One region of the Shewanella sp. ECSMB14101 genome, then DNA from elsewhere that is predicted to be linked to it. Evidence: predicted binding sites of a transcription regulator. Region 1 holds the regulator's gene; each other region holds the start of a gene.
What was found. The regulator sigma-54, encoded in region 1, starts transcription at its own class of promoters, with help from an activator protein. The targets are predictions, from matches to a motif close to GTTGGCACGNNNNTNGNNT.
Positions count from the first base shown of each region.

Region 2: the regulator sigma-54 is predicted to act here: its motif matches at 1,988-2,006, upstream of NY07_RS09095 (TorF family putative porin).
Region 3: the regulator sigma-54 is predicted to act here: its motif matches at 1,993-2,011, upstream of NY07_RS13300 (YggN family protein).

Region 1 is NZ_JSFF01000013.1:24,005-27,284, reverse strand. Features, by position in the region: gene rapZ (RNase adapter RapZ) at 1-66, opposite strand, end outside; gene ptsN (PTS IIA-like nitrogen regulatory protein PtsN) at 63-506, opposite strand; gene hpf (ribosome hibernation promoting factor) at 509-796, opposite strand; gene NY07_RS11115 (RNA polymerase factor sigma-54) at 827-2,314, opposite strand; gene lptB (LPS export ABC transporter ATP-binding protein) at 2,447-3,178, opposite strand; gene lptA (lipopolysaccharide transport periplasmic protein LptA) at 3,175-3,280, opposite strand, start outside.
Region 2 is NZ_JSFF01000009.1:56,287-59,566, forward strand. Features, by position in the region: gene NY07_RS09075 (hypothetical protein) at 1-156, shown strand, start outside; gene NY07_RS09080 (DUF4240 domain-containing protein) at 178-687, opposite strand; gene NY07_RS09085 (hypothetical protein) at 854-1,282, shown strand; gene NY07_RS09090 (HU family DNA-binding protein) at 1,566-1,838, shown strand; gene NY07_RS09095 (TorF family putative porin) at 2,081-2,773, shown strand; gene NY07_RS19605 (hypothetical protein) at 3,113-3,280, shown strand, end outside.
Region 3 is NZ_JSFF01000016.1:110,051-113,330, forward strand. Features, by position in the region: gene trmB (tRNA (guanosine(46)-N7)-methyltransferase TrmB) at 1-600, shown strand, start outside; gene NY07_RS13290 (YggL family protein) at 631-954, shown strand; gene glsB (glutaminase B) at 954-1,868, shown strand; gene NY07_RS13300 (YggN family protein) at 2,088-2,918, shown strand; gene NY07_RS13305 (LysR family transcriptional regulator) at 3,272-3,280, shown strand, end outside.

The DNA.
Region 1 (3,280 bases):
TTCTAAGACCCTAAGTGCGACAGATTTTCCCGACCCTGAGCGTCCGGATACCAAAACCAATTTCATTGGGTGATCACCTGATAGAGTTCTGACTCATCCTTGGTTTTTCTTAGCTGTTTCATGATCGCCTTGTCATTGAGTTTCTCTGCCATGGCGGCCAGAGTACTGAGATGCTGCTCGCATTGATCTGCGGGCACCAATAATGCAAAAAGGATATCGACGGGCTTATTATCAATGGCATCGAATGCGATTGGTTCAGCACACTTCACCAGTACGGCCACAGGTTGCTCTATGTTCGTCAGCCGTCCGTGAGGAATCGCGATACCATTGCCTATACCTGTGCTGCCCATTTTCTCTCGAGCCAGAAGGCTTTCAAAAATCTCTTGAGAGGAGAGGGTGGGGTACTGGACAGCGGCTAAGTCGCTGATAAGCTCCAGTACCTTTTTCTTACTGCCCGGAGTGGCGCAGGTTGTGCACTCCGGCCGCAGGATGGTACTCAGTTCCATCGTTAATGTTTAGTAAGCTTCTCTTTGTGTTTAATGACCTGACGATCGAGCTTGTCAATCAGGGAGTCTATCGCGGCATACATGTCCGCATGTTCGGATGTTGCGAACACTTCTCCGCCACGGAGGTGTAACTTGGCCTCAACCTTTTGCTGCAACTTTTCGACATTTAATACAACGTGCACATTATTGATCTGATCGAAATGACGTTCAAGCTTTGTGAATTTCTCTTCAACATAGTTTCTTAGAGATTGGGTGATCTCGATATGGTGCCCAGTCAGGTTTATTTGCATAAAGATAGTCCTCCAGTTTCCAGTTACGTGTTATAAGCTCTTACGCTGATTCGAGGGCGGTATAAGCATTGCCTCTCGGTACTTAGCAATAGTGCGACGTGCCACTTTAATGCCTTGTTCAGCTAAGAGTTGAGCCATCTTGCTGTCGCTTAATGGCTTTTTCTGGTTTTCCGCAGCAACTAGCTTCTTAATAAAAGCCCGTATTGCTGTTGAAGAGCACTCTCCACCATCGTCAGTGCCGACATGGCTAGAGAAAAAGTATTTGAGTTCGAAGATCCCTCTCGGGGTATGCATATATTTCTGTGTGGTTACACGGGAGATGGTCGATTCGTGCATCTCCACTGCCTCGGCGATGTCGTTAAGCACCATGGGCTTCATCGCCTCTTCGCCAAATTCGAAGAAACCTTGTTGGAAGTCGACGATGCAGTTGGTGACCTTTAGCAGTGTCTCGTTACGGCTCTCAAGACTCTTGAGGAACCACTTCGCCTCTTGCAGGTGACCACGAATAAACTGACCGTCAGCCTGGCTCTTAGTACTGCGCGCCATGGCCGCATACTGCTGGTTGACGTTGATCTTGGGCATGCTATCGGGATTAAGCTCGACCACCCAGCGTCCCTTCTTCTTGGTGACGGTCACATCAGGGATCACATACTCGTCGCGGCTGGCGGTAATGGCTAGGCCTGGACGGGGGTTTAAAGTTTGAATGAGGGCGATAGCATCTCTTAGCTCATCTTCTTTAAGCTTGGTTTTGCGCATCAAGAGGCGGAAGTCGCGTCCAGCGATGAGATCCAAGTGCTCCTTGATCAACATGCGTGCATTGGCGATATGTGGGGTATCGTCGCTGTATTGGGCCAGCTGAATCGTCAGACACTCGCTGAGATCTCGAGCCGCCACGCCAATGGGGTCGAAGTGCTGTACTCGCTTGAGTACTGCCTCGACCTCATCGAGTTCTATTTCGGGATCGCCCATCGCTTCGAGAATATCCTCGCAGGTTTGGGTCAGGTAACCGCGTTCGTCAATGGCATCTATGATGGCGGTGGCGATGGCCAGATCGTTATCGGAAAAAGGGGTGAGATTCTTCTGCCATTCGAGGTGCTCGTATAGGCCTTCACTGGTCTCGCCCTGAAAAGGCATGTCGTCGTCGCGCATGGCGCCTGAGCTGGAGTTAGGGGAGGCGGTATAGACCTCGTCCCAGGTGGTGTCGACCGGCAGCTCGTCAGGCATAGAGTCTTGAGTCAGGGCGTCTGAGGTCTCGACGCCTGAGTTATCCTGACTCGAATCCAGCTCTATCTTGTCATCATACTTGCTGTCGAAATTGTCGACGGCGGTATCATCTTGTAGTTCGGCACTGGCGCCTTCTTGCTCTTCATCCAACTCCAGTAGCGGATTGGATTCTAATGCTTGTTGGATCTCCTGCTGCAACTCTAGTGACGACAACTGCAACAGACGTATGGCCTGTTGTAGCTGGGGCGTCATGGTGAGATGCTGACCCATTTTGAGCTGAAGTGACGCTTTCATCGTACTGCTATTCCCTTGTTTCTAATTATAAAATGAGAAAGCTCTGGCTAATTGGCCGGACAAATATAAAGGATAGTCCTTATGGCCACAATCTGATATTAGTTTCAGTTTATGGCCCGGTTATAAGATTAACTATAGCTTGAATTGTTCACCTAAGTACACTGCTCGTACTTGCTGATTGTCTAAGATTTCGGCGGGTGTTCCTTCGGCGATCAGATTACCGTGGCTGACGATATAGGCTTTCTCACAGACGTCTAATGTTTCGCGCACATTATGGTCGGTGATCAACACACCTAGGCCACGGTTTTTGAGTTGCTCGATGATCTTCTTGATGTCGATGACCGAGATAGGGTCGACACCGGCGAAGGGTTCATCGAGCAGAATAAATTTCGGGTTCGCGGCCAGGGCCCTGGCGATCTCTACCCGGCGACGTTCACCGCCCGACAAGGCCATACCGTGGCTGTCACGGATATGGGTAATATGAAACTCTTCCAGAAGATGTTCCAACTCCTCTTCGCGGCCATCGTTATCCAGATCGCTGCGAGTCTGCAGCACGGCCATGATGTTGTCGCGTACCGAGAGTTTGCGAAAGATGCTGGCTTCCTGGGGCAGGTAACCTATGCCTTTACGGGCGCGAAGGTGCATGGGGTCGAGGGTGAGGTCGTCATCATCGATATAGATGCGTCCCTTGTCGCTCTGTACTAGGCCGACCACCATGTAGAAGGTGGTGGTCTTACCGGCACCGTTTGGTCCCAATAGGCCGACGATCTGCCCGGTTTTGACTGTAAGGCTCACATCTTGGACAACGGCACGACTCTTATAGCTCTTGGCGAGGTTTTCCGCCTTCAAGGTCAGGTCTGTCATTGCTTTTCCTGTTCGGGTTGTTCTGGCTCGGGTTGCGCTTGTTTCTGCTCTTGATAGTTTTCAGGCTGAATAATGGTGATCACGCGGTCATTGCCTGTACTC
Region 2 (3,280 bases), on a different contig from region 1:
CTGGATCAGCATCAGGAAGAGAATGAAAATCAGGTATTAGATACCTTCCAGTCTGATCTCGACGCCCAGTTAGAACAGGCCGAAGAAAAGTTCATGGAAGGCGCCTGTGCCGAGCATGAATTGCAGTTCGACAGCAATACCCAGGTTTGCTTTTAAACCCAGGCTGCTACGCTGTCACTAAAAAGGAAACAACTGAAACAGCTGAGGGTAAGTCGCCTTCAGCTGTTTTTTCTTATGTGAGAATTTCTTGCCCTGAGGCGTTGCCTGACCCGAGGGCACAAAGGGTAGCTCCTGTCCTGTGCGATCCTCATAGATCTGACCAGCCATCAGGTCATATTCGTCCACAAAAGGATAGGCATAGCCATCTTTCTCCGGCCAAGCTGGTAGCTGCGCCAACTGATCAGGGTCGACCAACACTTTCTCAAACCACTCCTGACCCAGAGAGATCAGAAAACAGCGAAATTCGGCAAAGCCATACTCGCTGTCACAACCAGTCACGATATACGCCGCCCCCCAGAGCGACCACAAATAGGCTCGGCGCATCTGTTGGGAAAAGATCTTATCAAAAGCCGCAAGCTCTTCGTCACTCAGCAGCATAAGCTTCCCTTTCAGGTCTGCGGCCAGGCTCTCTTGATCTTGCTGCGGCTGACTGCGGGTGACTAACTGCCAAAATTCAATTTCTTTCATGCTCTTCTCATCATAAGGCGTGGCGCTCAGTGGATAACCGCTCACTGCCGTTACCCTATCAACTTGGGCGACATCTTACCTTAAGCAAGGCGCCTAGGCAGCATTAGCGGTTAAATTGGGTAAAGCATTGGACTAAGCTGCGCCATTTTTCTACACTGCGGTGCAAATGATTAACCGCACACTAATTAAGATGAATCGACCGACATCCAGCATATTGCTACTGATCGCCCTCTATATTGTCATCGCCATTCTCGCCGGTTGGCGCGCACTGCAAAGCCAGACCTTTGATCTCTTTACGCTAGGAGTAATTCCCGTGTTGATAGGTCTGATAGCCAGAACCGCCTGGGCCAGCCTGGTATTAAAAATCTATATCGGCATTCAGACGCTTGGGTTTACGGCACTGGGCGCCACGGCCATCATCGCCTATCAGATCACTCCAGAAGACGTTAAGGTCGTCGTTCGCGGCCAGGAACTTCCCATCTGGGCTATCGCCATGGTCGTGCTCATCCTGCTGAGTTTTCAGTGGTATATGGCCTTCTCTAAGGGGTTAAAGCACTACCTGGCCGCTCCTGTAGATACCGGTGAAAAGGCATAAATTTCAGTCCAACCTCTAAACCCCACCTAGTGGGCCTTACTCAATGGCCCACTTTATTTAAGTAGTTAAATCATCTAAGTCGTCTGACTGACAAAGCCGCTACGCCCAGATTGCCTTCTTACCCTAGATGGCAATTAATTTTTTACTGATTTTGACTAAAGCCTCGTATAAGTGCATAAAACCGCTTTCATTATAGGGATGCTTGTGGCATGTTAAGTCCAGCAATTGCAAGTATCTAATGTAATTGGTATTACTAAATCTACGGAAAGAAGAGACTATCCAAATGAATAAAACTGAACTTGTTGCAAAAATAGCGGAAAGCGCTGAACTCACTAAAGCTGAAGCTGCTCGCGCCTTAAAATCTTTCGAAGAAACGGTAGCGGAAGCGATGAAGAACGGCGAAAAAATCTCTATTGTAGGTTTTGGTTCTTTCGAGACCACTAGCCGCGCAGCACGTACAGGCCGCAACCCACAAACGGGCAAAGAAATTCAGATCCCAGCGGCCGTAGTACCTAAGTTTAAAGCCGGTAAGACGTTAAAAGACAGCGTAAACTAAATCGCTACTTTTTTACTCGCAAAGAAAAAGCCTCCACTTGGAGGTTTTTTTATGCACTTTTCTAGTGCATTTTATGCATCATTTTTCACCACTTTATTGCTTAAATATGATGCAAACAAAATAACCTCATGAAAAATAACAAATAAATACTTGGCACACTCTTCGCTTTAACTTGTACGCGGCCTGACAATACTCATAACAACAGGCAGAGCCGCTCCCATAGACCAATAAAAGGAATGAGTATGAAACAAGCATTGCGAACCCTTAGCATCCTTGCGGGAACCTTAATGGTTGCCTTACCAGCCAGCGCTAGCGTAACGGGCAACATAGGCGCCACCTCTAACTACTTATGGCGAGGTGCCACACAAACCGGTGACGCCGCCGCAATACAAGGCGGTATCGACTATGAGCATGACAGCGGCCTTTACCTGGGCACCTGGGCCTCTAATGTCGATTTTGGCGACGACACCACCTATGAGATCGATTTCTACGGTGGCTATGCCGGCAGCGTTGGCGAGGACTTTGGTTATGACATTGGCTACCTCTACTACGCCTATCCCGACAGCGATTCGAGCATAGACTTTGGCGAAATTTCCGTGGGCATAAGCTGGAAATGGTTGAGTCTCTCCTATTCCCATGTCGTGAATGCCGATAGCGATGTCGCCTCAGATCCCTATGACGAAAAAGATCTCCAATATATTAATGCTGGCATCAGCTTCCCGATATCAGAGAGCCTGTCGCTAAATGTTCACTATGGTTACTCAAGCGGTGATGTCGTCAATGCTTGGTTCGACACAGACAACTACGCGGACTATTCAGTGTCACTGGATAAAGAAAGCGAATTTGGCACCTTCTCATTCATGGTCAGCGATACCGACCTTGATGATGACGACCCAAAAGTACTGGTGAGCTACAGCTATAGTTTCGATTTGTGATCCAAATTTAGATGAGTTGCCACTAATTTAGCTGGCAGCTCACCATCCCCAAAAAAATAAATCTATTAAAAACAGATTGTTAACCTAACCCTCTCGGTTAAACTGCACAATTTTTATCGTAAACACCGACAAATGCAATTGTGTTAACTCGATCAAACAAAAAACCAAAATCCCCTGCTACTTTTCTCATTAGCGCTCGCTAATGTGCTCTGAACTCAGATGACACCTTGGGAGACCAAAAGGCTAACACTTTGACTCAGTTGACTTTATGTTAAAGCGAATCAGTGCTAAATAGCACCAAATGAATGCTCAAGCACTTTATTTGACGAGGATTTCACTATGGCTCAGTTACTCGATGTTATTCCGAACGATGCTGAAATCGAAGCGATCACAGCACCTAAGAACCCTAAAGCCGCCTGCGAATTACAGCACAGACGCGAAGTTAAACGCCGCTTGGAGGAGCTACTCGAAGAGGCGGCGCTAAAACGAGCCATGGGAGGCGACTTC
Region 3 (3,280 bases), on a different contig from region 1:
CAATGGCCTATCATGGGATTGGATTACTCTCCCGAGCCGCTGGATCTGGCTAAGGTGTTTGGCCGTGAGGCTGATACTGTGCTTGAGATTGGCTTTGGTATGGGGGCCTCACTGGTCGAGATGGCTAAGGCGGCGCCTGAGCTTAACTTTATCGGCATCGAAGTGCATAAGCCAGGTGTGGGCGCCTGCTTGGCCGATGCGGCAGAAGCGGGTGTTACAAACCTGCGCGTGTTTCACCATGATGCCATTGAAGTATTGGAAAATAGCATTCAAAGCGGTAGTTTAGCCAGGGTGCAGCTGTTCTTCCCCGATCCTTGGCATAAGAAGCGCCATCATAAGCGTCGTATCGTGCAGCCTGAGTTTGCTCAGCTTATTCACCGCTGCCTGAAAGTGGGTGGTGTGTTCCACCTTGCGACCGATTGGGAAAACTACAGTGAGCATATGTTAGAGGTGATGAGCGCGGCACCAGGTTATAAAAACCAATCTGCCAGTGGTGATTTTGTGCCTCGCCCCGATCATCGCCCTTTGACCAAATTTGAGGCCAGAGGCCATCGCTTAGGCCATGGTGTCTGGGATCTGATGTTTGAGCGTACCGAGTAAGCTGAATTTCTATAAAGAGAGGGTATACACATGGCAACACGTAGTCGTCGTTTACGCAAGAAATTACGCATCGATGAATTTCAAGAGTTAGGTTTCGACGTAAACTGGACCTTCGAAGACTCGGTAAGCGAAGAACAGATCGATGACATTGTCGATCAGTTTATCGATCAGGTGATTGAAGCCAGAAAACTGGGTTTTCATGGTGGCGGTCATAAAGAGTGGGAAGGGATCATCGCGACCCAGACCATAGGCAAGTGTACCGAAGAAGATCGCCAAGCCGTGAGTGATTTTTGGAAGAATCAGCCAGCTAAAGATGTTGTGGTTAGCGAACTGTACGATATTTGGTGGAACTAATGCCGCAAAAGGCACTGCTCGAAAATATTATTGAGCAGGTCCGTCCGCTGCTGGGCAAGGGTAAGGTTGCCGATTATATTCCAGCCTTAGCCGAGGTGGATCCCCAAAAATTGGGGATCGCCGTCACCACAGTTGATGGTCAAACGATAGGGGCTGGAGATTATCTCGAGCCCTTTTCGATTCAGAGTATCTCTAAAGTATTTAGCCTCACGCTGGCCTTAACCCTATATGAAGAGAGGGAGATCTGGTCTCGTGTCGGTAAAGAGCCTTCGGGACAGTCCTTTAACTCTCTGGTTCAGATTGAACTTGAGCGCGGCGTGCCGCGAAACCCCTTTATTAATGCTGGCGCCCTGATCATTGCCGATCTCTTGCAAAGCCGTTTGGGTGCGCCCAAGCATCATATGCTAGAGGTGGTGAGAAAACTGAGCACCAATCCCCATGTGATTTACGATAAGCGTGTCGCAGCCTCTGAATATGAACACAGCGCCCGCAACGCGGCCATCGCCTATCTGATGAAGTCTTTCGGCAACTTTAATAACGATGTCGATAAGGTGCTAAAAAACTACTTTCATTACTGCGCCCTTAAGATGAGCTGCGCCGATCTGTCAAAGGCGATGCTCTACCTGGCAAACGCTGGCAAGAGCATAGACGGTAAGCCTGTGGTATCACCCATCCAGACCCGTAAACTCAATGCCCTACTGGCGACATCTGGCCTGTATGATGGAGCTGGAGAGTTTGCCTATCGGGTAGGTATGCCAGGTAAGAGTGGCGTAGGCGGCGGTATTATTGCCGTGATCCCAGGTGATATGAGTGTCTGTGTCTGGTCACCCGAGCTAGATAAGAATGGCAACTCATTAGCGGGAACCGCCGCACTTGAACATCTCTCCCAGGCCTTGGGCCGTTCTATCTTTTAAAGGCTGCGATCGCCGCTTTATCAGTTAGTAAAATTCACTAAAAACTGGTTGGAGAGTTAAGTTTTCTCACTAGGTCTATCCTATCGAATATGGCTATATTGTTGATTGTATTGAATTAGTTGATTTTGGCACGATATCTGTATTCTCTGTAATCAACGACACATGGTGCCCCTTGAGCTACACATCATGTGAATCATCGACGACTTAAGGAATAAGAACATGAAGAAACTGACTGCATCTCTTGGACTGACTGCATTTGTACTAGCGACCACGAGTTCGGCTTGGGCTGGCGAGGGTAAAGATAACCAGATCTCCTTTGGCCGTGACGACAAGCAGTGCGAGGTGAGTCTCAACTATGATGTCTCGGTGGAGCCGAGCAAGTTGGTTGTCAGTAAATCAAAAAAAGAGGTCTATCGTATCGAGCTGGGTCAGCTCTATGTCGATGGCGACAGAGTCCAGCTTAATGACAAACAGCAGGCACTGGTTAATCAGTATGCGGGGGAGGTGTCTAATCAACTTCCTGAGGTGATCGATGTGGTACATGACGCCGTGGATATCGCCTCTACCGCCGTAAGCATGGCATTAACGCCGCTACTCGGTGATGCCGCCGGCGCTAAGATTGATGAGATGATGGACAGCCTGGCTAAGCGTATCGATACCGTAGCCTATCAAAATGGCGATAAGTTTTACCTTGGCGCAACCGAGTCCTCTCTGGAAGACACCTTTGGTAAGGAGTTTGAAAAAGAGATGGAGCAGGTGGTGCAAAGTTCAATCGGTAGCATGATGATGACCCTGGGCAGCGAGATGATGAACGGCGATGGTGATACCTTCGAAGAGAAGATGAACGCCTTTTCTGCCAAGATGGAGCGAGTCGGTGATGATATCGAAGCCCAAATCGAGCAACAGGCAACAGATTTAGAAGCGCGCGCCGACAAGCTGTGTGACAACTTTCAGCAGCTGGTTATGATTGAGTCACAGCTGCGCAGCGAAGTCCCCGCACTGAGCGATTTCCCATTAGTGAGCGCTAAACAGCAGCCGCTGCGCGAGTAATTCGCAAGTTAATTCCTCTGGCATCGCAAGATCCACATTTCCCTGCATTTACCTTGGGTGCAGGGCTTTTTTTTGCCTTCAGGTTGCTTTTTGTTATTGGCTTTTCCTAATGTCCTATCTGGGTGTATAGTGACTAAAAAATAGGTATTAGAATCAAAGTGCAAATCTTTGGTATACTTGTAAAAATAATAACAATGCTGGCTAAATTTCGATAACGAAATTGAAATGGCTAACAGTCTGACTCTACTCTTAAAATAATCTGCATAGTCAAGGGGATAACTCTAAACCGTTGAGGTATCTCTATGATTTATAATTGGTATTTATAGTGTCGCATACACCTTAAGGCTATTTAAATGTTAGAA